3 regions of the Megasphaera hexanoica genome follow, and region 3 is predicted to be linked to each of the others. Evidence: riboswitches for the same ligand, from Rfam matches in the RefSeq annotation. Region 3 holds a riboswitch; each other region holds the start of a gene.
What was found. A riboswitch is a leader RNA that binds a small molecule or an ion and turns the genes downstream of it on or off. The one in region 3 is predicted to bind ZMP and ZTP.
Positions count from the first base shown of each region.

Region 1: another riboswitch for ZMP and ZTP. It lies ahead of ACGTIC_RS06550 (phosphoribosylaminoimidazolecarboxamide formyltransferase); the one in region 3 lies ahead of ACGTIC_RS01315 (OFA family MFS transporter).
Region 2: another riboswitch for ZMP and ZTP. It lies ahead of ACGTIC_RS05375 (formate--tetrahydrofolate ligase); the one in region 3 lies ahead of ACGTIC_RS01315 (OFA family MFS transporter).

Region 1 covers NZ_CP171361.1:1,341,297-1,348,384, reverse strand. The annotation lists gene ACGTIC_RS06575 (hypothetical protein) at 1-212, opposite strand, end outside; gene ACGTIC_RS06570 (HD domain-containing protein) at 212-652, opposite strand; gene ACGTIC_RS06565 (hypothetical protein) at 921-1,184, opposite strand; gene ACGTIC_RS06560 (HI0074 family nucleotidyltransferase substrate-binding subunit) at 1,227-1,631, opposite strand; gene ACGTIC_RS06555 (nucleotidyltransferase family protein) at 1,618-1,929, opposite strand; gene ACGTIC_RS06550 (phosphoribosylaminoimidazolecarboxamide formyltransferase) at 2,241-3,416, opposite strand; ZMP/ZTP riboswitch at 3,464-3,543, opposite strand; gene ACGTIC_RS06545 (hypothetical protein) at 3,739-3,954, shown strand; gene ACGTIC_RS06540 (hypothetical protein) at 4,207-4,923, shown strand; gene ACGTIC_RS06535 (NAD(P)-binding domain-containing protein) at 4,996-5,898, opposite strand; gene ACGTIC_RS06530 (ribonuclease HII) at 5,900-6,697, opposite strand; gene ylqF (ribosome biogenesis GTPase YlqF) at 6,697-7,088, opposite strand, start outside.
Region 2 covers NZ_CP171361.1:1,124,346-1,131,433, reverse strand. The annotation lists gene ACGTIC_RS05385 (macro domain-containing protein) at 1-315, opposite strand, end outside; gene ACGTIC_RS05380 (cyclodeaminase/cyclohydrolase family protein) at 403-984, opposite strand; gene ACGTIC_RS05375 (formate--tetrahydrofolate ligase) at 1,124-2,803, opposite strand; ZMP/ZTP riboswitch at 2,860-2,937, opposite strand; gene ACGTIC_RS05370 (hypothetical protein) at 2,943-3,785, opposite strand; gene ACGTIC_RS05365 (nitroreductase family protein) at 4,054-4,629, shown strand; gene aspS (aspartate--tRNA ligase) at 4,761-6,554, opposite strand; gene hisS (histidine--tRNA ligase) at 6,562-7,088, opposite strand, start outside.
Region 3 covers NZ_CP171361.1:277,035-284,122, reverse strand. The annotation lists gene ACGTIC_RS01320 (DeoR/GlpR family DNA-binding transcription regulator) at 1-6, opposite strand, end outside; gene ACGTIC_RS01315 (OFA family MFS transporter) at 243-1,529, opposite strand; ZMP/ZTP riboswitch at 1,609-1,695, opposite strand; gene ACGTIC_RS01310 (D-alanyl-D-alanine carboxypeptidase family protein) at 1,767-2,807, opposite strand; gene rsmG (16S rRNA (guanine(527)-N(7))-methyltransferase RsmG) at 2,834-3,547, opposite strand; gene mnmG (tRNA uridine-5-carboxymethylaminomethyl(34) synthesis enzyme MnmG) at 3,534-5,420, opposite strand; gene mnmE (tRNA uridine-5-carboxymethylaminomethyl(34) synthesis GTPase MnmE) at 5,462-6,841, opposite strand; partial or broken gene jag (RNA-binding cell elongation regulator Jag/EloR) at 6,969-7,088, opposite strand, start outside.

The sequences.
Region 1 (7,088 bases), 1.1 Mb from region 3:
AAGCCTTCCCTGATCATCTTCTGAACCCTGGGAGTTTTAAATACTTCTTCAATAGGGGTATCCCATTCACCCGAATTACGTACCCTGTAATCACATATTCTAGCTAGTAATTCTCTTTGAGCATCTTCAGGAAAACGTTTCCAGGTATCGTCTTCATACCACGTTTCCAATGACTCTATATCAGCGTTTTTTATATCTTCTACATTCATCATCAGACCGCATCCCCTGTCAGAATTGCATAGGCTTTCTTATATTTTTCTACCCGTTTCAAATCCTTGTCTGTCACTTTCGGCAGACGCGATAAATCCATATTATTTCTTAAATCTGCTTTTTTTACAGCAATGGCCAGTGCGTTCCCGGATTTTTTTACTCCCCGCACATAGTCCAGATACGGGACCGCATCATCATGGGTCAAAAGAGAAACGGCATCAGCTATCTCTTTTCCGAATAAGGAAAAAAGAGTTTCCTTCGTCATCTCCGTATCCTCTAACGTGTCATGTAACATGCCGACTACAGCATAGTCTTCTCCCAGAGGCAATACCGCGTTAGAAACAGACGTTAAATGGCACATATAAGTTTTCCCCGCCTTATCAGTCATATCAGCATGATATTTTTCAGCTACTTCAACGGCTAAAGAAAGTTTCTTTCCCACTTCTACCAATCCTCTTTTCCTAATTCACATACCGTAGGGAAATCTTCAAATTCCCCTGTTTCCCAGTTATAGTATCTGTCAATAAAGTAATCCGAAGCTCTGACAATCGCTATGATACCAGATGGACCCCGTTTCTATTCATTATAACATATTCGTCCCCTTACGGGGATGAAGGTAATGTACAGCACCCCTTACGAAGCCTGTATTTATGCAGGTCTACGAGGCGGTTTGCGGGGCGGATTCTGATTTTCTTGATTTTATAGCATTTTCAGTGATACTCATCTTCACAATCGCAGCTATCCCGCATGGTTGTCACAGCGGGGCGGATTTTCCATTTTTCCTGAAAATTCGTTTTTATTATACCACATCCAGCTTCAAAAGGGTACGCCGCTTTTCCTTCATACAGTATCCCCGCAAGCACCACTCCCTCTGCTGCATGCAACTTAGTTGATAGTTCAACTAAGTTGCATGCAAACTCTTGTGCAAGGCTGATTTTTCCAGCTTCATAAAAAATACCCACAAAGCTCGCCATAATGAGCTTCGTGGGCATGTCAGCAGTACCAGAGTTCTGATATTAAAGGCCTGGAAGTATGTCTCCGTATTGTTCATCAATGTGTTTTTTTAGATTCTGGAAAGCAGGAATATATACTTGGATAATCTTCGTTACCAGGCGCTTAGCCGCTTTACCATCATAAAGATGTGTCATGTCATTTCGATCTCTGAGCATCACCAGGAAAATGTCCGGATCGACAAAATCATAGACGGCGTACGCTTCCTTAATGATTTCCCGCGGTGAACCACTATGAGCTGCGTTACGGCCTTCGTATTTCAATAATTCCTTTAATAATTTCCACGTCAATTCAAATTGCAGGGAGAATTTGTTGATAATGCCGCTGAGTATAAATTCGTTATCTAAATCTTCCTTTCCGGCACTGGCCAGTACGGCCAGATTGGAACAAAAATTTTCATATTTTTTCATAAAGCGTGACACCTTCTTTCTGAATCATAGTCCGAAATTCTGGTTCCAATGGATTATCCAGATTAATGATATCAAATTTCAATAATGTCCATGTGTTTTCCTCCACATCCAGGCAGAATTGTGTGAAATCCCCCCCAGAGACAGCAAGGTCTATGTCACTGGCACGTCCATAATCTCCCCGTGACCGGGACCCAAAAAGAATAACTTTTTGCACTTCCCATTTGCTGGCAATGGTACCTATTTCTTTTATTAATTCTTCACTGAGTCCTGTTTTCTGTATATCCATTGTATCTATCATATACATCACCTGAAATATGTTTGTATAAAACGGTATATATCCGTATCTCATTGCCTCATAAATGCGATATAGTCATTTCTGTATAATAGATATATTTATTATATCATTACGGATTTCTCTACTCAACACTAAGAAACACTGCGTTAGTGTCAGCTTTTTATCAGTGAAATGCTCCATTTTTTACTACCCATCCCGGCCCTGCAGCTTTTTCTTTAAACTTGAAACTATCCCTTTCCCGCATGCAAAAAAACTCACGGCTGGAAGCGTTTCCAGTCGTGAGTTCTGTGTCGATGTTACATAGATGATATATATTAGTGATGGAACAGGCGCAGGTGGGTCATGTCCATGGCTATGCCGTATTTGTCGCAGGTTTCGATGACGTTGTCGTCACGGATGGAGCCGCCGGCCTGGGCGATGTAGTCTACACCGCTACGATGGGCCCGTTCGATGTTGTCGCCAAAGGGGAAGAAGGCGTCGCTGCCCAGGGCTACACCGTGGAGCTGGGCAATCCAGGCTTTCTTTTCTTCCCGTGTGAGCGGTTCCGGTTTTTCCGTAAACAGATCCTGCCAGATGCCGTCGGCCAGGACGTCTTCGTAGTCATCGGAAATGTAGACGTCGATGGCATTGTCCCGGTTCGGACGGCGCACGTCGTCGCGGAAGGGCAGGGCCAGGACTTTCGGGTTCTGGCGGAGCCACCAGATGTCCGCTTTGTTGCCGGCCAGGCGGGTGCAGTGTACACGGGACTGCTGTCCGGCACCGACGCCGATGGTCATGCCGTCTTTGACGTAGCAGACGGAGTTAGACTGGGTGTATTTCAACGTGATGAGGGCAATCATGAGGTCGCGGATTGCCGAAGCGGGGAGATTCTTGTTTTTCGTCGGGATTTCCTTGAAGAGATCTGCCGTAATTTTGGCGTTGTTCCGTTCCTGTTCGAAGGTGACGCCGTATACTTCTTTCGATTCGATAGGAGCCGGCGTATAATCGCTATGCATCTGGAGGACGCAGTATTTCCCTTTTTTCTTTGTCTTGAGCAGTTCCAGTGCTTCGTCGGTGTATCCCGGGGCAATGACGCCGTCCGATACTTCCCGTTTGAGGAGGGTTGCCGTTTCGACGTCACAGACGTCGGACAGGGCGACGAAATCGCCGTAGGAGCTCATGCGGTCGGCACCACGGGCACAGGCATAGGCCGAGGCCAGCGGGGACAGGGCCAAGTCATCGACCCAGTAGATTTTCTTCAGGGTATCGCTCATGTCCGTCGCTACGGCTGCACCGGCGGGGCTGACGTGTTTGAAAGAAGCTGCTGCCGCAAGGCCCGTCGCTTCCTTCAGTTCTTTGACCAGCTGGTAGCTGTTGAACGCATCGAGCAGGTTGATATAGCCGGGGCGGCCATTTAAGACATCAAAAGGAAGGTCGCTGCCGTCTTTCATATACACTCTGGCCGAAGCCTGATTGGGATTGCAGCCGTATTTTAATTGCAGTTCTTTCATCGTTATTACCTCCGTACGCAGATAAAAAAAATACCGACACTTCCGGGAACCTTCGCCCAGACGGTCGGCTATATCGAATCATGCTCCCCGTGGTATGCTCCACTTTCCGTCAGTCACATGTTTCACGTCTATTATACAAGGGGAATCGCGGCACTGTCAATCATCTTGCCGGGAATCGATAGAAAAATCTGACCGGTTCCTTGCTTCTTTATAAAAATCATGTAAAATTCCCTCTTTGGCACTTTTAAAATAAAAAATGCTTATAAAGCCTGTTGTAGTAGACTTCGTGTCACTTTTTCCCGGTTGCATGTGTCGAACTCGCGTGAACATCAATCAGGACATCTTAAAAAAAGAATGGAATTTTCGGAAATTAAAGTACTGCACCTACATTCCTGAAAAAGCGGATCATATGCCAGGCCGTGAATCCACCTTGACAGGCGGATGGATGCGACTAGTAGAAAACGGCGGCTATCAGCATATTATGCAGCTTTATACCAAAGTCTTTTTCTCATCCCTAAAAATGCCTACACCCTCCTGACACTATCACTATACCTGAATTTTTTATTGTTCTGGTGATTTCTGCTACAATAGTTTTCATAGAAGACCCTGATAATAATGAAATCGGTGCAATGACCTATCATTATTATCAGGGCCTTCTTTCTGGCAAGTCTCACTTAGAACTATGTTACACTATCCCGGGAATCGATAGAAAAATCTGGCCAGTTCTTTGCTTCTTTGTAAAAATCATGTAAAATAGATACAGTTCTTTTTTTGGGATGGGGGTACCACTATGTATGACAGGGAAATGGAAAAAGCTGCCCGTATGGCCATGGATAAACAGCCGAAGAAGCGGGTTCTGTCTTTTACCTATCAGGATGCATCGTATTTTATCAAGCGCAGCCTGTCCAACGGGCGCAACCGCTTTGCCAAGCAGAACGCGCACACGGCCTATCTGACGGAGGTCTATAAAATCGGACTGGTGAACAGCCGGATTCCTCTGGCGCCGGCCATCGTCCTCCTGGGTCCCGATTATTTCGTCATGAAAGCCAGCGGCCGGCCGCTGCAGCGCATCGTAAAGGAATATCCGCAGGACGCGGCCGAAGCCTATCACAAGGCAGGAGTGGCCCTGGCCCAGCTCCATTCATACGGACTGCATCATGGCCGGCCCGCCCTGCGCGATATTGCATGGAATCCCGCTACCCGTTCGATTACCTTTCTCGACTGGGAAAATGAAATGAAATTCTTCCATATCGATGGCCGCGTCCTCGATCTGTTTTTATTCATCCACAGCTATTTCCGCGAAGAGTGGCCCGAAAACAATCTGCTGGATCAGGCTATAGAGGGGTATCGCTCTGTTCCGGGCTGGGAAGCGCGGCTGAGTGAACTCCAGCACTTCATCACAGGCCACGGCATCGTCTTTGGCATCTGCCGGCACCTGATAAAGACCGGCTGGATCGACGTCGTGTCGGTCAGCAAGGCTGAAGCGTATATACGGGGGCTTTCCTGAGTGTTACGGAAAAGGGACTGGATAAGAACGCATATTTCACAGAAGTATGCTGTCATGCCCAGTCCCTTTTTCTTATTCTTTTGTCTGTACGGTTATACCGGCCAGTTTTTCATAGAAGGTCACCATGCAGCTGTTGTCTTCCCGGCCGCGGCCTTCCTGCATGAGGCTCTGGGTAATCTGCTGTACGATTGGTGCCAGCAGCAGGGGGACGTCCAGTTCCTGTGCCGTTTCCATGACGTGATTGATATCTTTCATCTGACTTTCCAGGAATCCGCCGGGAGCAAAATCGCGGCCATAGATACGGGCTGCTTTTTGTTCCAGTATGGCACTGCCAGCCAGACCACCCCGCACAGCTTCATACACTTTCTTAGGATCCGCACCGGCTTTCTGGGCCAGCACCAGGGCTTCGGAGACGGCAGCGATATTGATGAAACACATGATCTGATTGCACAGTTTCGTCACCGATCCGGCCCCGTTAGGTCCTGTTACGACGGCCGATGAGCCCATGGCCAGAAAGACGTCCCGGACCCCTTCTGCCACCGTTTCGTCGCCGCCGATCATGAAAGCCAGCGTGCCGGCTATGGCACCGGGTTCGCCACCACTTACGGGTGCATCGAGGAAGGGACAGCCGGCTTTTTGTGCCAGGGCGGCAAATTCCTGCGATTCGACTGGAGCCACCGAGCTGGAGTCGATGAGGACCGTACCGGGGCGGATGCCGGCCAGTACGCCGTCTGGACCGGTGAGGACATCTTTTACAATGCGCCCGCTGGGGAGCATGGTGATGACCACATCCTGATTCCGGGCCGTTTCCCTGCCCGTCAGTGCCGTGTGGACCCCTTGCTGTTTTAGTTCCGCTATGGCTTTCTGGTTGCCGTGTCCATTGTCTATGATTGTGACATCCATTCCTGCCTTGCACAGGTTGCAGACCATGGGGACACCCATGATGCCCAGTCCGATAAATCCGATTCGTTTCATATCATTCATCTCCTCTGTGAAAGTGAGTCATCGTCCGTATGGGTTCAAAACTACGCCGGTGAATCGGGCAGGGCCCGTAGGTTTCGATGGCCTCTTTGTGTAGTCTGGTCAGATAGCCTTTGTGCACGGCAAAACCGTATTCCGGGTAAGTCTTATCGTACTGTTCCATGAGCCGGTCCCGGGTCACTTTGGCAATGATCGATGCCGCCGCAATAGACGCGCTGAGGGCATCGCCGTGGACCAGGGACTGATGGGTCACCGTAAGGGCCGGCAGAGGCATGGCATCGACCAGGACGGCTTCTGCCGGGACGGACAGGGTCCGGACGGCATCGTACATGCCCTGTTGGGTCGCGTGATAGATATCGAGGTCATCAATTTCCTTTTCCGATTTGGCAATACACGAGACGGCGACGGCTTCGGCCATGATTTTGTCGTAGAGCCGTTCCCGCTTTGCCGGCGGTACTTTTTTGCTGTCGTTCAGGCCGGGACATTCCCAGAAGGGAGGCAGGATGACGGCGGCGATCATGACGGGCCCTGCGACGGGGCCCCGCCCGGCTTCGTCGATACCTGCCACGTGATAAATATTTTCATTATAAAATCTGGTTTCGTACGTATACAGGGAAAGGAGCCGTTCCCGTTCCTTTTCTTCCCGCACCATGCGGCGCATGAAGGCGGCGGCTTCTTTTTGTACGGACACGCGGGCGTCTTCCTTCATGGCCTGCAGGAGAGCCGGGATGTCGGTCTGCCCGTCTTCCAGCATGGCTTTCAGCTGTGCCAGTTTATATGCAGCCGTATCCATTACGCATCCTCCCCGCTGAGTTCTTCTACCCTGTCGAGAGAAATGGCGCCGATGCGTCCTTCACGGAACTCTTTCAATATGAGTTTGTACGTTTTTTCCATATCGACGGTGCCCCCCGATACGATACAGCCCCGTTTGCGCCCGATGGTTTCGACCGTAGCAAGCGGAGCCTCGTCCAGTGCATCGAGCTTGAACCGGCTCTTCAGTTCTTCCGGATACCACTGGCCCAGTTCCCGGATCAGTTCGGAAATGACCGTTTCCATGTCAAAGACCGTGTCGGAAATGGCCCCCGTCGCGGCCAGCCGGCAGGCATAAGTCTGATTTTCCAATTTCGGCCAGAGGACGCCCGGCGTATCGAGCAGTTCCAGCTTGTCTCCCAGATGGACCCATT
Region 2 (7,088 bases), 850 kb from region 3:
TTCCCATGCCGTTTCCAGTGCCGTAGTATAACAAGAAGTTATATAGTCCTTTTCCCAGGCCTTACCTCCCTGCCATACAGGCCCCACTGTATGAATAATATAACGTGCCGGCAGGTTGTAGGCCGACGTTAAAACCGACTGACCCACAGGGCATGGCGCTTTTTTATGACATTCAGCAGAGAGTTTTTCATATCCGGCAGCACGAAAAATAGCGCCACATACACCACTGCCCGCCAACAGTGCCGAGTTGGCCGCATTGACGATGGCATCCGTTTTCATTCTGACAATATCATTGTGAACTATCTGAAATGGCATAGGACATCCTCCTTATAGTCTCAGCAACCTTTTTGCATGGGAGTTCCATGCGGGCATAAAAGACAGCAGGGGATCCTCTCTTATGAACTAACGTTTCTGGTATTCTCTTTCCACTGCTTCTTCTATCCTGGCCGCTTTTTTTTCAATATCTTCTATCGCATCCATCATAAAATGGACATAGTCCTCATCGGTAATAGATTTCAGATTGACGCGTACGCTATAAAAGGCTGACCGCATAGCGGCCCGGGCATTCATAGCGGCAATAGCGCCATCGGTAATGACCCAGGCATTGCCATAGCGCACGACTTGTTCGCTCAGCTGGAGAAGAACAAAAATGTCTTTTCCCAGAGCAAAGGGAATAGCTGCTGCATTCTTAAAAGCCTGCTGGACTATGGCAGTGCGTTCCGGTGTATCTTTGGGAAGGCGCACAGCGCGGATGACCCCTTCAAAAGCATGGGCGTCTTCATCTATGCCATCCTGATACCGGATCCGCAATTCTTCAGCCTGACTGCGTATGTCCCGCATCATCGGCTCTACCTTTTCATACCCTTTTTTACCTATGGTAAGATTCACTACCATTTCAACCAGTGCTGCCGCCGAAGCGGCCGTAAGGGCCGCAATGCCACCGCCGCCCGGTACTGGATCCTTGGAAGCCGTAGCCGCCAGCATTTCATCTATGGGCAGGGCACATAATTTTTTCTTATCCACTATCGTATCCTCACTTATTATGTATGTTAATTCATCATGCTAGTCTGCATACAGTAAAAGACGGCTGTAAAGCCGCCTTTTATATGCTAGCCATAACGAACTAGAACAGACCTGTAATGACGCCGTTTTCATCGATATCCATACGGTTGGCAGCCGGTACTTTCGGTAAGCCTGGCATGACCATGATATTACTCGTCTGGCAGACAATGAACCCGGCACCGGTGCAGACGCGGACGTCTTTGACGGTAATCTTGAAATGTTCCGGCGCTCCCAGTAATGCGGGATTATCCGAAAGGGAATACTGTGTCTTGGCCACGCAGACCGGCATTTTATCAAGGCCAAGTTTTTCCAGTTCGGCAATTTGTTTCGGCGCTTTGCCTTCCAGGATGACGCCGTCGCCGCCGTAGATTTCTTTCGTCAGGATTTCTAATTTATGAAGAATCGTGTCATTGACATCGTACAACGGTTTATACGGTGTTTTGGGCTGCTGCAGGAGCTGCAGGACTTTCCGTCCCAGGTCCATTCCCCCTTTGCCGCCTTCGGCCCAGCAGTTGTTCAGAGCCACATCGACACCATAATCCTGACAAAGGCGGGTAAGCAATGCTATTTCGGCATCCGTGTCTGTCAGGAAGCGGTTTATGCCTACTACGACGGGGATATCATATTTGCGCATATTTTCGATATGTTTCTTCAGATTAGCAAAGCCTTTTTCCAGTGCTTCCAGATTTTCCGGCTGGAGATTTTTCTTATCTACTCCGCCGTGCATCTTAAGCGCCCGAATGGTGGCGACGATGACGACGGCATCTGGTTTGATTCCAGCAAAGCGGCATTTGATATCCATGAACTTTTCCGCACCCAGGTCAGCACCGAATCCGGCTTCCGTCACCGTTATTTCTCCCATTTTGAGAGCCAGCTTGGTAGCTACGACAGAATTACAGCCGTGGGCAATATTGGCAAAAGGTCCGCCGTGTACAAGAGCCGGCGTGTTTTCCGTCGTCTGTACAATGTTCGGTTTGATAGCATCTTTCATGAGAATGGCCATCGCCCCTTCTACCCCGAGTTGACGGGCACGGACCGGATTGCCATCGAGGTCATAAGCGACGATAATATCCCCCATCCGTTTCTTCAAATCCATCAGATCACTAGCCAGGCAGAGAATTGCCATGATTTCCGATGCTACGGTAATCATGAAGTGGTCTTCTCTGGGGAACCCGTTGACCTTGCCGCCGAGTCCTACGACTATATCACGCAGTGCCCGGTCATTCATATCCATAACCCGTTTCCATACAATACGGCGCACATCGATGCGGAGAGCATTTCCCTGATGCACGTGATTGTCGATTGCCGCAGCCAGCAGGTTATTGGCAGCTGTAATCGCATGCATATCACCCGTAAAATGAAGATTGATATCTTCCATAGGAAGAACCTGGGAATAACCGCCGCCAGCCGCTCCTCCTTTTATACCAAAGACAGGACCCAGAGAAGGTTCCCGCAATGCCGTCATCGTCTTATGTCCCAGCTGGTTCAGAGCCTGGGCCAGGCCTATCGTCGTAAGCGTTTTCCCTTCTCCAGCAGGAGTAGGTGTAATAGCCGTTACCAGCACGAGTTTTCCATCTTCATTTTTTGACAGCCGTTTAATGGCATCAAAGGAAATTTTCGCTTTATACTTACCATATAATTCCAGGTCATCTTCTGTAAGACCAACCTTTTCTGCAATTTTTACAATGGGTTCCAGGTGAGTCTGCTGTGCAATTTCAATATCGCTTAATACCTTTGCCATAATAAAGATCAGCTCCTGTTCTCTTTGTGCACTGATAAAAATAGCCGGCCATCCGGACTATTTGCCCAGACGGTCGGCTTCTTCAAATCATGCTCCATGTGGTTAGTCCACTTCCGTCAGTCACATGACTACGCAATTATTATACCGTGCCTGGTATCTCCTTGTCAACGCAAACACATTGTTCCATTTCAATCCGCACGGGGCCGCCTATGCGGATGTGTCTGACAGACTGGTCAGCATATGATGCTTCAATGGTAATACTTCCACCAGGCTGGCGTATCTCACAGGCAATATTATGTCCGCACAGACGGGCCAGTGCCGCCGCCGTGGCCGCCGACCCGGAACCACAACTTTTTTCCCAATATAGCGTATCCGTACCAGTGACATATACAGCCGGTATCATCGTCAGCGTTTTGCGATCTACCAGATCCATGCCGAATGCTTCATAATGACGGGTGCTGGCGTACTGATACACCGCCCGCCATAAAGTATTCTTATCGACTAATTTAATAGAAGGAGTAAAATGAACGAAATGCATAATTCCTGGCAGCTCAACACAGTAAAACCGGTACGTCGAATTACCGTCTGCCAGGCTGATGACATCCATTTTTTTAGGCAGGGGAACTTCAATACTGGCATCATATAGTTCCCCTTCGTCGCGAACTACCACTGCTTTTAATATCTTATTGCATCCGGAACAGGAAACGCGGTACTCACCATAATCCTGGCCGGACCGGGAGAGTAAATAGGCAGCAGCTGATCGCGAAGCGTTGCCACAAAACTCGTCTCCCATCATGTCCAGACGTATATCGGCATCGTTATCGGGCCAGGTCAGAAAACCTACTTGCTCTGCGCCGACATACTCAGGCTGCAGCAGTCTGGCTGCTAACGAAGCGTGTTCCTGTTTAGGAATCGCGTCCAATACGAGAATCGTCGTATTGCCACTAGGATCGGCTTTCACATAATGGATTTTCTCTGTCATGTTTACACCTCAATGATGATCCATTCTCTATGCGATGACTGGATACGGGAATAATTCATATACTGCTTATTATAACACATTGCGACTGCATGAACAGCACTAATGCCAAAGTCAATAAAAACTTCTGTCCCCATCGTCATTTTCTTTTGTTATCCCGAGTTATATACTAAAAAATTTAACAAACAATGGGATGGATTGCCAATTGACGCCAGTCTGATTTTCTATTACCATTAAAATGAAATATCTTAATGCATAAGGGGGTCATCTTATGGAAACATCATCTGCTATTGTAGGGCGCCGCAGTATACGGAAATATACCCATCAGCCGGTATCAGACGCCGACCTGCAGGATATACTGGAAGCCGCCGTCCTCGCTCCTTCAGCCAGCAATTTACAGCCATGGTATTTTGTCGTCATCAGAAGTCCTGAAAAAATGGACGCATTAAAAAAATTAATGGCGGAAGCCACTAAAAATCTCATGCCATACTGGCACCGCCGATTTGCCAAATATCCCCGTGTCGTGACAGAGACGGCTGATTTTGTCCGTTTTCTTGGCGACGCTCCTGTCTGTATCCTGGCCTTTCTCCTGCGGACGGAGTATGAAATGCCCATACCGGCCATTCAGAGTGTTGCCGCTGCCATCGAAAATATGCTGCTCACCGCAACAGACAAAGGTCTGGGCAGCTGCTGGCTTACGGCTCCTCTTGCCGGAGGTGTCGGGCAGGAAGTACACGATATGTTTGCTCCTGATAAAGGCGAGCTCGTAGCGATGATCACCCTTGGACATGCCGCCCAGACACCGGCAATGCCCCGCCGTAAAGAAGGGCGTTATATCATCGTCTGACATGATGGACGCCGGTACGTACGCATCGTATCACACTAAAATAACCATTTCTTATCTGTCTGAATAATCGAAAAAAAGCAAAACGGCCGTCATGCGAAACAGTTTTTATTTCGCATGACAGCCGTTTCTCTTTATTTGCTTACCAGATCTTCTTCTACCTGGATATGCAGTTCATGAAGCTGTTTTTTTGTAACCGGTGACGGAGCTTCGCTCATCGGATCAATCGCGTTCTGTGTCTTCGGGAAAGCGATGACATCACGGATAGATTTCCGTTTGAGCATAAGCATGATCATGCGGTCAAGGCCGAATGCCAGTCCGCCATGGGGTGGAGCTCCGTATTCAAAGGCACGGACGAGGAAGCCGAATTTCTGTTCCACTTCTTCCGGTGTCAGGCCGATAGCCTTGAATACACGCTGCTGGATATCAGGCTGATAAATACGTAGAGAACCGCCCCCCAGTTCAATCCCATTGAGTACCAGATCATATGCTTTGGCATATACGTGGGCCGGATCCGTTTCCAGCTTATCCAGATCTTCATCACGCATAGCCGTGAACGGATGATGCATAGCAACATAGCGGTGTTCTTCTTCGCTGTATTCGAACATGGGGAAATCGACGACCCAGGTAAAGGCAAATTCATTTTCGTCGATAAGGTTCATGCGGCGGGCCATTTCTTTACGTAATTCACCCAGAGCTGCCGCAACGATTTTGGGCTTATCGGCAATCATGAGAATTAAATCGCCTGTTTCTGCACCGCAGGCTTTACCAATTTCGCGAAGCTTATCTTCACCAAAGAATTTTTTAATCTGCGATTTCAGTGTTCCATCTTCCAGGAAGCCAATCCATGCCAGGCCTTTGGCTCCATAATGGCTTACATATTCAACGAGGCCATCCAGTTCACGACGTGGGATATCTGCATCACCTTTAACATTGATGGCTTTGACCTGTCCGCCATTGTCAATGACTGTGCGGAATACTTTAAAGTCCGTGTCCTTTACCAGTTCCGTTACATCGGTGAACTTCATGTCAAAGCGGAGATCCGGTTTATCCGAACCATAATTTTCCATGGCATAATCCCAGGTCATACGGTGGATCGGCAGTTTGACTTCATGGCCCAGCGTTTCCTTAAAAATATAATGAACCATGTTTTCTACCAGCGTAAGGATTTCTTCCTGGCTCATAAAGCTCATTTCCATATCCAGCTGGGTGAATTCAGGCTGGCGGTCTGCACGCAGGTCTTCATCGCGGAAGCAGCGGGCAATCTGATAATACCGGTCCATACCGGAGATCATCAAAAGCTGTTTGAAAATCTGCGGGGACTGGGGCAGGGCATAGAACTTTCCTTCATTGACCCGGCTCGGTACCAGATAGTCACGAGCACCTTCAGGCGTGCTCTTGCACAATTCCGGTGTTTCAATGTCAATGAAGCCGTGTTCATTGAGGAATGTACGCATAGCATGCTTCACCTTATGCCGCATGATAAGGTTATTTTGCATTTCCGGACGACGCAGGTCGAGATAGCGGTATTTCAAACGGATTTTTTCATCGACATCGATATTATCTTCAATATAGAACGGTGGTGTCTTTGACGAATTGAGGATACGCAGTTCTTCACAGCGGATTTCCACGGTCCCGGTCTTCATTTTAGGATTGACCGTATCGGCATCGCGCATGCGAACGATACCACGGACTGCCAGGACATATTCCGTACGGACCTGTTCTGCTTTTTCAAACGAGGTCTTTTCGTAATCCGGTGATGCCACGACCTGGACAATCCCCGTGCGATCGCGTAAATCAATAAAAATCAATCCGCCATGATCACGGCGCCGTTCAACCCAGCCGCACAAAATGACTTCTTTTCCCGTATCGGCTTCAGAAACTTCAGCACAATACTGGGAACGTCGTAAACCTTCCATTGTATCCATTACTAACTCATCCCTTCTTATGTGTTTCCATATATGCAACAATCCCATCTAAGGGAACGCTGATCTGTTCTTTCGTGGCCATATTCCGGATCTGTGCCGTATGGTTGGCCAGTTCGTCTTCGCCAATGATGACGGTATATTCCGCATCCATCTTATTGGCAGATTTCATCTGACCTTTCATGCTGCGGCCCATCAGGTCTATTTCCGCATAGATGCCATTTTCCCGCAACGCCTGCTGGATGCAAAATGCCTTTGCCCTGGCTTCATCCCCCAGAGCAACAATGAAGACCGGCTGCTTTTTTTCTACTGGCGGAAGCAGTCCTTGTTCTTTTAATGTCAGAAGGAGCCGTTCCATGCCAATAGCAAAGCCGATTCCCGGAGTAGATGGCCCGCCTACTTCTTCAATGAGGCCGTCATATCGTCCGCCACCGCAGACCGTACTCTGGGCACCTAATGGAGCATACATGATTTCAAAAGCCGTATTCGTGTAATAGTCAAGTCCCCGGACCAGGCGCGGATCCAGTTCAAAGGGGA
Region 3 (7,088 bases):
CAGCACATATATCACCTACCTCTGTACAATCAGAATTACTTTTTATACCCCGTATTATACAAACATTTTCATTCATTTTCAATCACGTTCAATCATTATATTGAAATAGCAATCATTTCCGTTCATTTATACTAGAAGGTAATAGAAAAAACGGCTGCCACACGAAGCAACTATTTCATGTGACAACCGTTTTCTGATATGCTTTTCGCCTTTATAAAAACTATTTGAAAAATTTACATCTGTTACTGCATGCTGTGTTCTTTCTGTACACTGGCTGCTACAGCATTGTCGCTGGTAACAATACCATGACGCGTCTTGTATTTGAGGAAGAGCATAATGGCCAGAGCCAGTACGAAACAGCCAGAGAAGAACTGCAGTGTAATGGCATAACTGTTGGTCGTTTCCTTAATGAGCGACAGGACCAGGGGACCAGCAACGCCAGCAGCTCCCCAGGCCGTCAGGATCCGGCCGTGGATGGCACTCAGTTCCCGCGTCCCAAAAAGATCGGAAAGGTAGGCCGGCATGCAGGAGAAACCGCCACCATAACAGGTAATGATGAGCAGGACGAGTATCTGGAAACTGAAAGCTCCCGTGACATGGGACAGCTGCCAGAATGCCAGGATTTCAATAGTAAAGAACAGGACATAGGTCATAGAACGGCCCAGGTAATCGGAAACAGTAGCCCAGGCAATGCGGCCGGCGCCGTTCATGAATCCGATTATGCCGACCATCGAAGCCGCTGCCATCGGCGACATGCCGACGACTTCCTGAGCCATAGGAGAGGCGACAGCCAGAAGAGCAATGCCACAGGTAATATTGGTAAAGAAGAGCCACCAGATAGTATAGAGCTGCCACGTCTTCATCGCTTTTTTTACGCTAAACTGAGGCATGGCATCGGCATAGACCGGCGTATGGCGGGAACCGGCTTTGCGAAGAGCCGCATCGGAAACGGGGACTTCTCCCGGTTTGGGTGGAGCCAGATACAGAGAAGAAGCCGTCATGATGACCATATATACCGTGCCCAGGATGAGAAAATTGGGAATCAGGCCCAGATGCTGGACCAAAAGCTGCATGACCGGACCGGCAATCATACTGGCAAAACCAAATCCCATGATAGCCAGGCCCGTCGCAAAGCCACGGTTGTCCGGGAACCATTTGACCAGTGTCGAAACGGGAGTGATGTAACCTGTTCCCAGACCAATACCGCCAATGACTCCGTAGAAGAGATATAACAGAGGCAGGCTGTGGAAATATAACGCTGCAGCCGTGCCGAACATGCCACTGCAGAAAAAGGTCATGGCCAGCAGACCCGACTTACGGGGTCCGATTTTCTGGACGAAGCTGCCGAGAAAACCAGCAGACAGTCCTAAAAACAAAATAGCCAGGGAAAAGGTCCACGTCGTATCTTTGAGAGAAAATCCCATAGCCTGCATGATAGGACGGGTAAGGACACTCCAGGCATAGACACTGCCAATGCAGATGTGGATGCCCATAGCAGACAACGCAATAAGCCAACGGTTCTTTTTCATGAATCCATCTCTCCTTTGCGGTCGGCCGGCAAAGAGAGTGCAAAAAAAGCACCGGCCGGCTGGCCAAAGCATATTTTCATATCTTTGCCCAGACGGTCGGCGCTTTTTCTAAACGATACAGTCCACGTGGTTATTCCACTTGATTCCGTCAGGCCTGCATCGCATATTTTCTTGATGTTCTTTCATTATAGCAGGAAACATCTGTCTGTCAATAGGGAGCCTGTCTTATTTTTCATTCTAATTTTCCGCAGCAATCCGGGCCGCCTGTTTCTGCTGGGCTGCTATCTGGGATAAGGTCTGTCCTGCCGGCGCATCGCGCAGGACATAGGCTTCATCGGCATCAGCCGGTGCATTAGATGCACGGCCAGTCTGTGTTACAGCCTGGGAAGCGGCAACCGCTGCTTTTTCGGCAGCTGTCGCCGTCGTTGCCGTCGTTACATTCTTTACAGCAGCTGCCGGGGCCGACAGGCGTTCAAAGCCATAGGTCAGGAGAGCTGCCGCATCACCAGCACGGTCACCGCTGTTGAGGATGGACGCAACCAGGGTATGACCATTACGCGTAGCAGAAGCTACCAGACAAGGGCCGCCATCGTTAGTCGCACCGGTCTTGATGCCGTCAGCTCCCGCAAAACCGCTGGTGAGAAATTCATTCGTCGTTTCGCAATGCTTCGTACCACTGTCTGCATAGGGCATGTCAAAGAAAGCATGATTGACGAGTCCCCGGAAATCGGCTGATTTCATGGCATAGGCGCCAATTTTTGCCAGGTCTCTCGCCGTAGAATAATGATTTTCATCAGGAAGTCCGGCCGGATTGGTGAAGTGCGTATGACTGGCCCCAATAGATGCCGCTTTTTCATTCATAGACTGAACAAAGCTGTCCAGAGACGGCGAAACCGTAACAGCCGCATCATATGCCACATCACAGCCCCCGACCGTCATCATGCCCGTCAGAGCATTGCGCAACGTCACCTTGTCACCGGGATAAATGCCGAGACGGCTCACATCGCCGGCCAGCTGCTGGGATGCATCGGATACGGTCATGACCGTATCGAGTTTTCCCGATTCGACGCCAAGGATGCTGGTCATCATCATAGTCGTACCGCCAGGATACATGCGCTGATCTGCATTTTTGGCATACAGTTCATTGCCCGTCGCAGAATCGATGACGCAGGCTGACTGAGCATCGATCTGCGGTTCTTCTGCCAGTGCCGATGCACTGAACATCGTAAAGCAGGCTGCCAGGACGACAGCTATAGACGTTTTCAAAGACATAATCATACACCCTTTCTCCTGAAGTTTTTATTTTATAATGGATGTTTTGCCGCCATTTTGGGTTTGCGCGGGTATTTAGCCGGACTCGTGCCACTCTTGCGGATATAGAGGACCGCCCGTTTATCGGAAAGCCCGGGAAGCGTTACCGGGCGGACTTCTTCCAGTATCCCTCCCAATATGCGCAGGGCATTGGAAGCCTCTTTGATTTCTTCCTCATATTGCGCTCCTTTAAGAGCAATAAATAAGCCATTGTTCCGCACGTAAGGCAGCGCCCATTCACAGAGAATGGAAAGGCGGGCCACCGCCCGGCTGGTCACCAGATCAAACTGTTCCCGGTATGCTTCCTGATGGGCCATTTCTTCAGCCCGCCCGTGAAGGAACGCCACCTTCCGGAGGCCCGTTTCCCGGCATACTTCATTCAGGAAGTTCAATCGCTTCTGCAGGGAATCAAAAAAAGTCACCGTAAGATCCGGCCGGAAAATAGCCAGGGGAATACCGGGAAAACCGGCACCCGTACCGAGATCCAGCAGGGAGGCATCCTTTGGAAAATACCTTTCATCATAACAGGACAAGCTGTCAGCCATGTGTTTGACTGCTACTTCACCCGGATCGGTAATGGCTGTCAGATTCATGACTTTATTCGTTTCCAGGAGCAGTTCTTCAAACCGGCAGAACTGTCGTATCTGATAGTCTTCCAGTACAAGTCCCATAGCTTCCATAGCATGGATGAGGTCATTTTGAAACATGGCCGCCCTCCCGCTGATACTGTTCCAGATAAATGAGAAGGGCCGTAATATCTGCCGGAGAAACGCCGGAAATACGGCTGGCCTGCCCAAGAGACCGGGGCCGGATTTCATCAAGTTTCTGCCGCGCTTCACCGGACAGCGTATCAATATCGGCATACACAATGTCGTCCGGCATGAGTTTTTGTTCCAGACGGTTCATTTTTTCTACTTGTTCCATCTGGCGGCCAATATATCCTTCGTACTTGATCATGATTTCGATTTCTTCTTTGACATCGGCATCCAGTTCGGGCAGATCAAAAGTCTGGCACAGTTTGTCATACGACAGATCCTGACGGCGCAGTAATTCATAGGCCGTTATGCCCGTATGGACCGGAGCCGTGCCGAGAGCATCCAGTTTTTCCGCCATCGCTTTGCTCGGTGTAATGGAAATGGATCGCAAAGCGGCGATGCCATCAGCAATAGCTTTCTTTTTGGCACAAAATACGTCGTACCGTTCCTGACTGACCAGACCGATATCATAGCCTTTCTGGGTCAGACGCAGATCGGCATTATCCTGACGGAGGACGAGGCGGTATTCACTGCGGCTGGTCATCATGCGATATGGTTCCTGCGTTCCTTTCGTAACCAAATCGTCAATGAGTACGCCAATATACGCTTCCGAACGGGTAAGGATAAAAGGATTTTTTCCCTGCACCTTGCGGGCAGCATTGATACCGGCAATCAGGCCCTGGGCTGCTGCTTCTTCATAGCCGCTGGTACCATTGGACTGGCCGGCAGAAAACAGGCCGCTCACTTTTTTCGTTTCCAGGGACGGTGTCAGCTGCAACGGGTCGAGGCAGTCATATTCAATGGCATATCCAGGCCGCATGATTTTCACATCTTCCAGCCCTGGAATGGTGCGCAGGAATTCGTATTGGACATCGATAGGCATACTGGTACTCATGCCCTGGACGTACATTTCTTCTGTAGATTGTCCTTCTGGTTCGATAAAGAGCTGATGCCGCTTTTTATCGGCGAAGCGGACGATTTTTGATTCAATGGAAGGGCAGTACCGGGGACCGATACCTTGTATGATGCCATTGCACATGGGTGCCCGGTCAAGATTATCGCGGATAATTTTGTGCGTTTTTTCGTTGGTAAACGTCAGCCAGCAGCATTCTTTATTCCGGTTTTTCCGTTCTGACAGGAACGAAAAGGCATGACCATCTGTATCACCTTCCTGCACAGCCATTTCATCCGTACGAAGCGTACGCCGGTCTACCCGGGCTGGTGTCCCCGTCTTGAAACGCATGAGTTTCAATCCTGCTTTTATCAGCGACCCGGACAGATCTTCTGCCGAGCGCTGGCCGATAGGACCTCCGGAATAGGTGCATTCGCCGATGATGATTTTACCTTTCAGATATGTCCCGGTCGCCAGGATGACACAGGATGCGCCATAGACTTCCCCCAGTTCGGTCTGTACGCCGGTTACTTTTCCGTCTTTTGTAAGGAGGTCCGTAATCATGAGCTGCTTGACATCGAGATGATCCTGATTTTCCAGTGTTTTTGTCATGGTCATCTGATACAGTTTTTTATCTGACTGGGCACGCAGGGAATATACGGCTGGCCCCTTGCCCGTATTGAGCATACGCATCTGCAGGCACGTCAGGTCCGTATTGATTCCCATCTGGCCACCCAGGGCATCGATTTCCCGTACGAGGTGGCTCTTTCCCGGCCCTCCTACAGCAGGATTACAGGGCATAAGAGCAATATTATCAAGATTCAATGTCGCCATCAAAGTTCTGGCACCCAGACGGGCACTGGCAAGGGCTGCTTCACAGCCGGCATGGCCGGCACCGATGACGATAACATCATACGTATCTACTACATACATGGAATTTCCTTCCCTTTCGCAATACATTTGCAATCTATTTATCATTTACCCAGACAGAACCGGCTGAATATTTCTTCAACAATATCATCGTGAACCGTATCGCCTGTAATCGAGCCCAGCGTATCCCACGCCTGACGGATATCGATGACAGCACAATCCAGAGGCATTCCATCCTGCAACGACTGCCGTGCCCGTTCCAGAGCTTCTGCACTCTGCCGTACCAGTTCTATATGGCGGGTATTGGTCAGAAGAGCGCTGGGGCCATCGGTAAAGCCGCCTTTCAGCACTTCCTGCAGGAGTCTGTCCTTCAACTCTTCCAGACCGTCCCCGGTACTGGCCGAAATGGGGCAGATTGGGAAGCCATAGGTGCTCAGGTCCTGGCTGGTCATGACAGACGGCAGATCCGTCTTATTTAGGACAATAATGACATTTTTATCTGCCGCAGACTGGAGGATATCTTTGTCTTCATCCGTAAGGGGACGGGAACCATCTATGACAGCCAGGATGATGTCTGCCCGGTCCAGATACCGACGGGCCCGGCTGACGCCAATTTTTTCGACCGTATCATCCGTTTCCCTAATGCCAGCTGTATCGACGAGGCATACGGGAACGCCGCGCAGAGTAATCCATTCTTCCAATACATCCCGTGTCGTACCCGGCACGTCCGTAACGATGGCCCGTTCTTCCTGAAGAAGACGGTTCAGGAGACTCGACTTACCGGCATTGGGCGTACCGGCAATAGCGGCCATGACGCCGTCGCGGATCATGCGCCCGTTCTGGGATTCTTCCAGCATATGCTGCAGTTTTTCCTGCATTTCCTGCAAAGCACCGGATACGTCCGGCACAGCAATATCTTCCAGATCTTCTTCCGGATAATCAATCATGACTTCCAGCCGCGTCACCAGCTCGGTCAGGTCTTTGCGGGTCTTATTGATGACCTTGGAGAGCCGGCCCTCCAGCTGGCTTACAGCACTGGTGAGACCGGCCCTGCTTTTAGCCTGAATCACATCCATGACGGCCTCAGCCTGGGCCAGGTCGATACGGCCATTGACAAAGGCCCGTTCCGTAAATTCACCGGGATTGGCCATGCGGGCACCACTGCGCAATATGAGCTGCAAGATAGATTCCAATGCTTCCCGGCCGCCATGGCACTGGATTTCCAATACGTCTTCTGCCGTATAGGAGTGAGGGCCTTTCATGATAAGGGCCAGGACTTCATCGATACAGGTCCCATTTTCATCGACAATAGTCCCGTACTGAATAGAACGATCACGGCGTTCCTTCAGGGGAACTGCCGATTTACTTTTAAATATTTTATCTCCTACAGCATAGGCATCGGGTCCGCTGATACGGACTGCACCGATACCGCTTTCTCCCAGCGGTGTCGTAATCGCCGCAATGGTATCTGCCGTATCGTACATACAAACACTCCTTTCTGACAGGACTACAGGCGGACCGGTCAGATAACAAAAATGGCCAGATACCAGCGGTCCGTGAAAGATTCACTAACCAACTGACACTGACCACTGGTCACTTGCTCCGTTAGCCTTATTCAGCGTAATAAATGACGACATGACGGTACGGATCCTGACCTTCACTTTCCGTACGGACATGTTCGGCGTCCTGAAGTGCTACGTGGATAATTTTCCGTTCATAGCCGTTCATCGG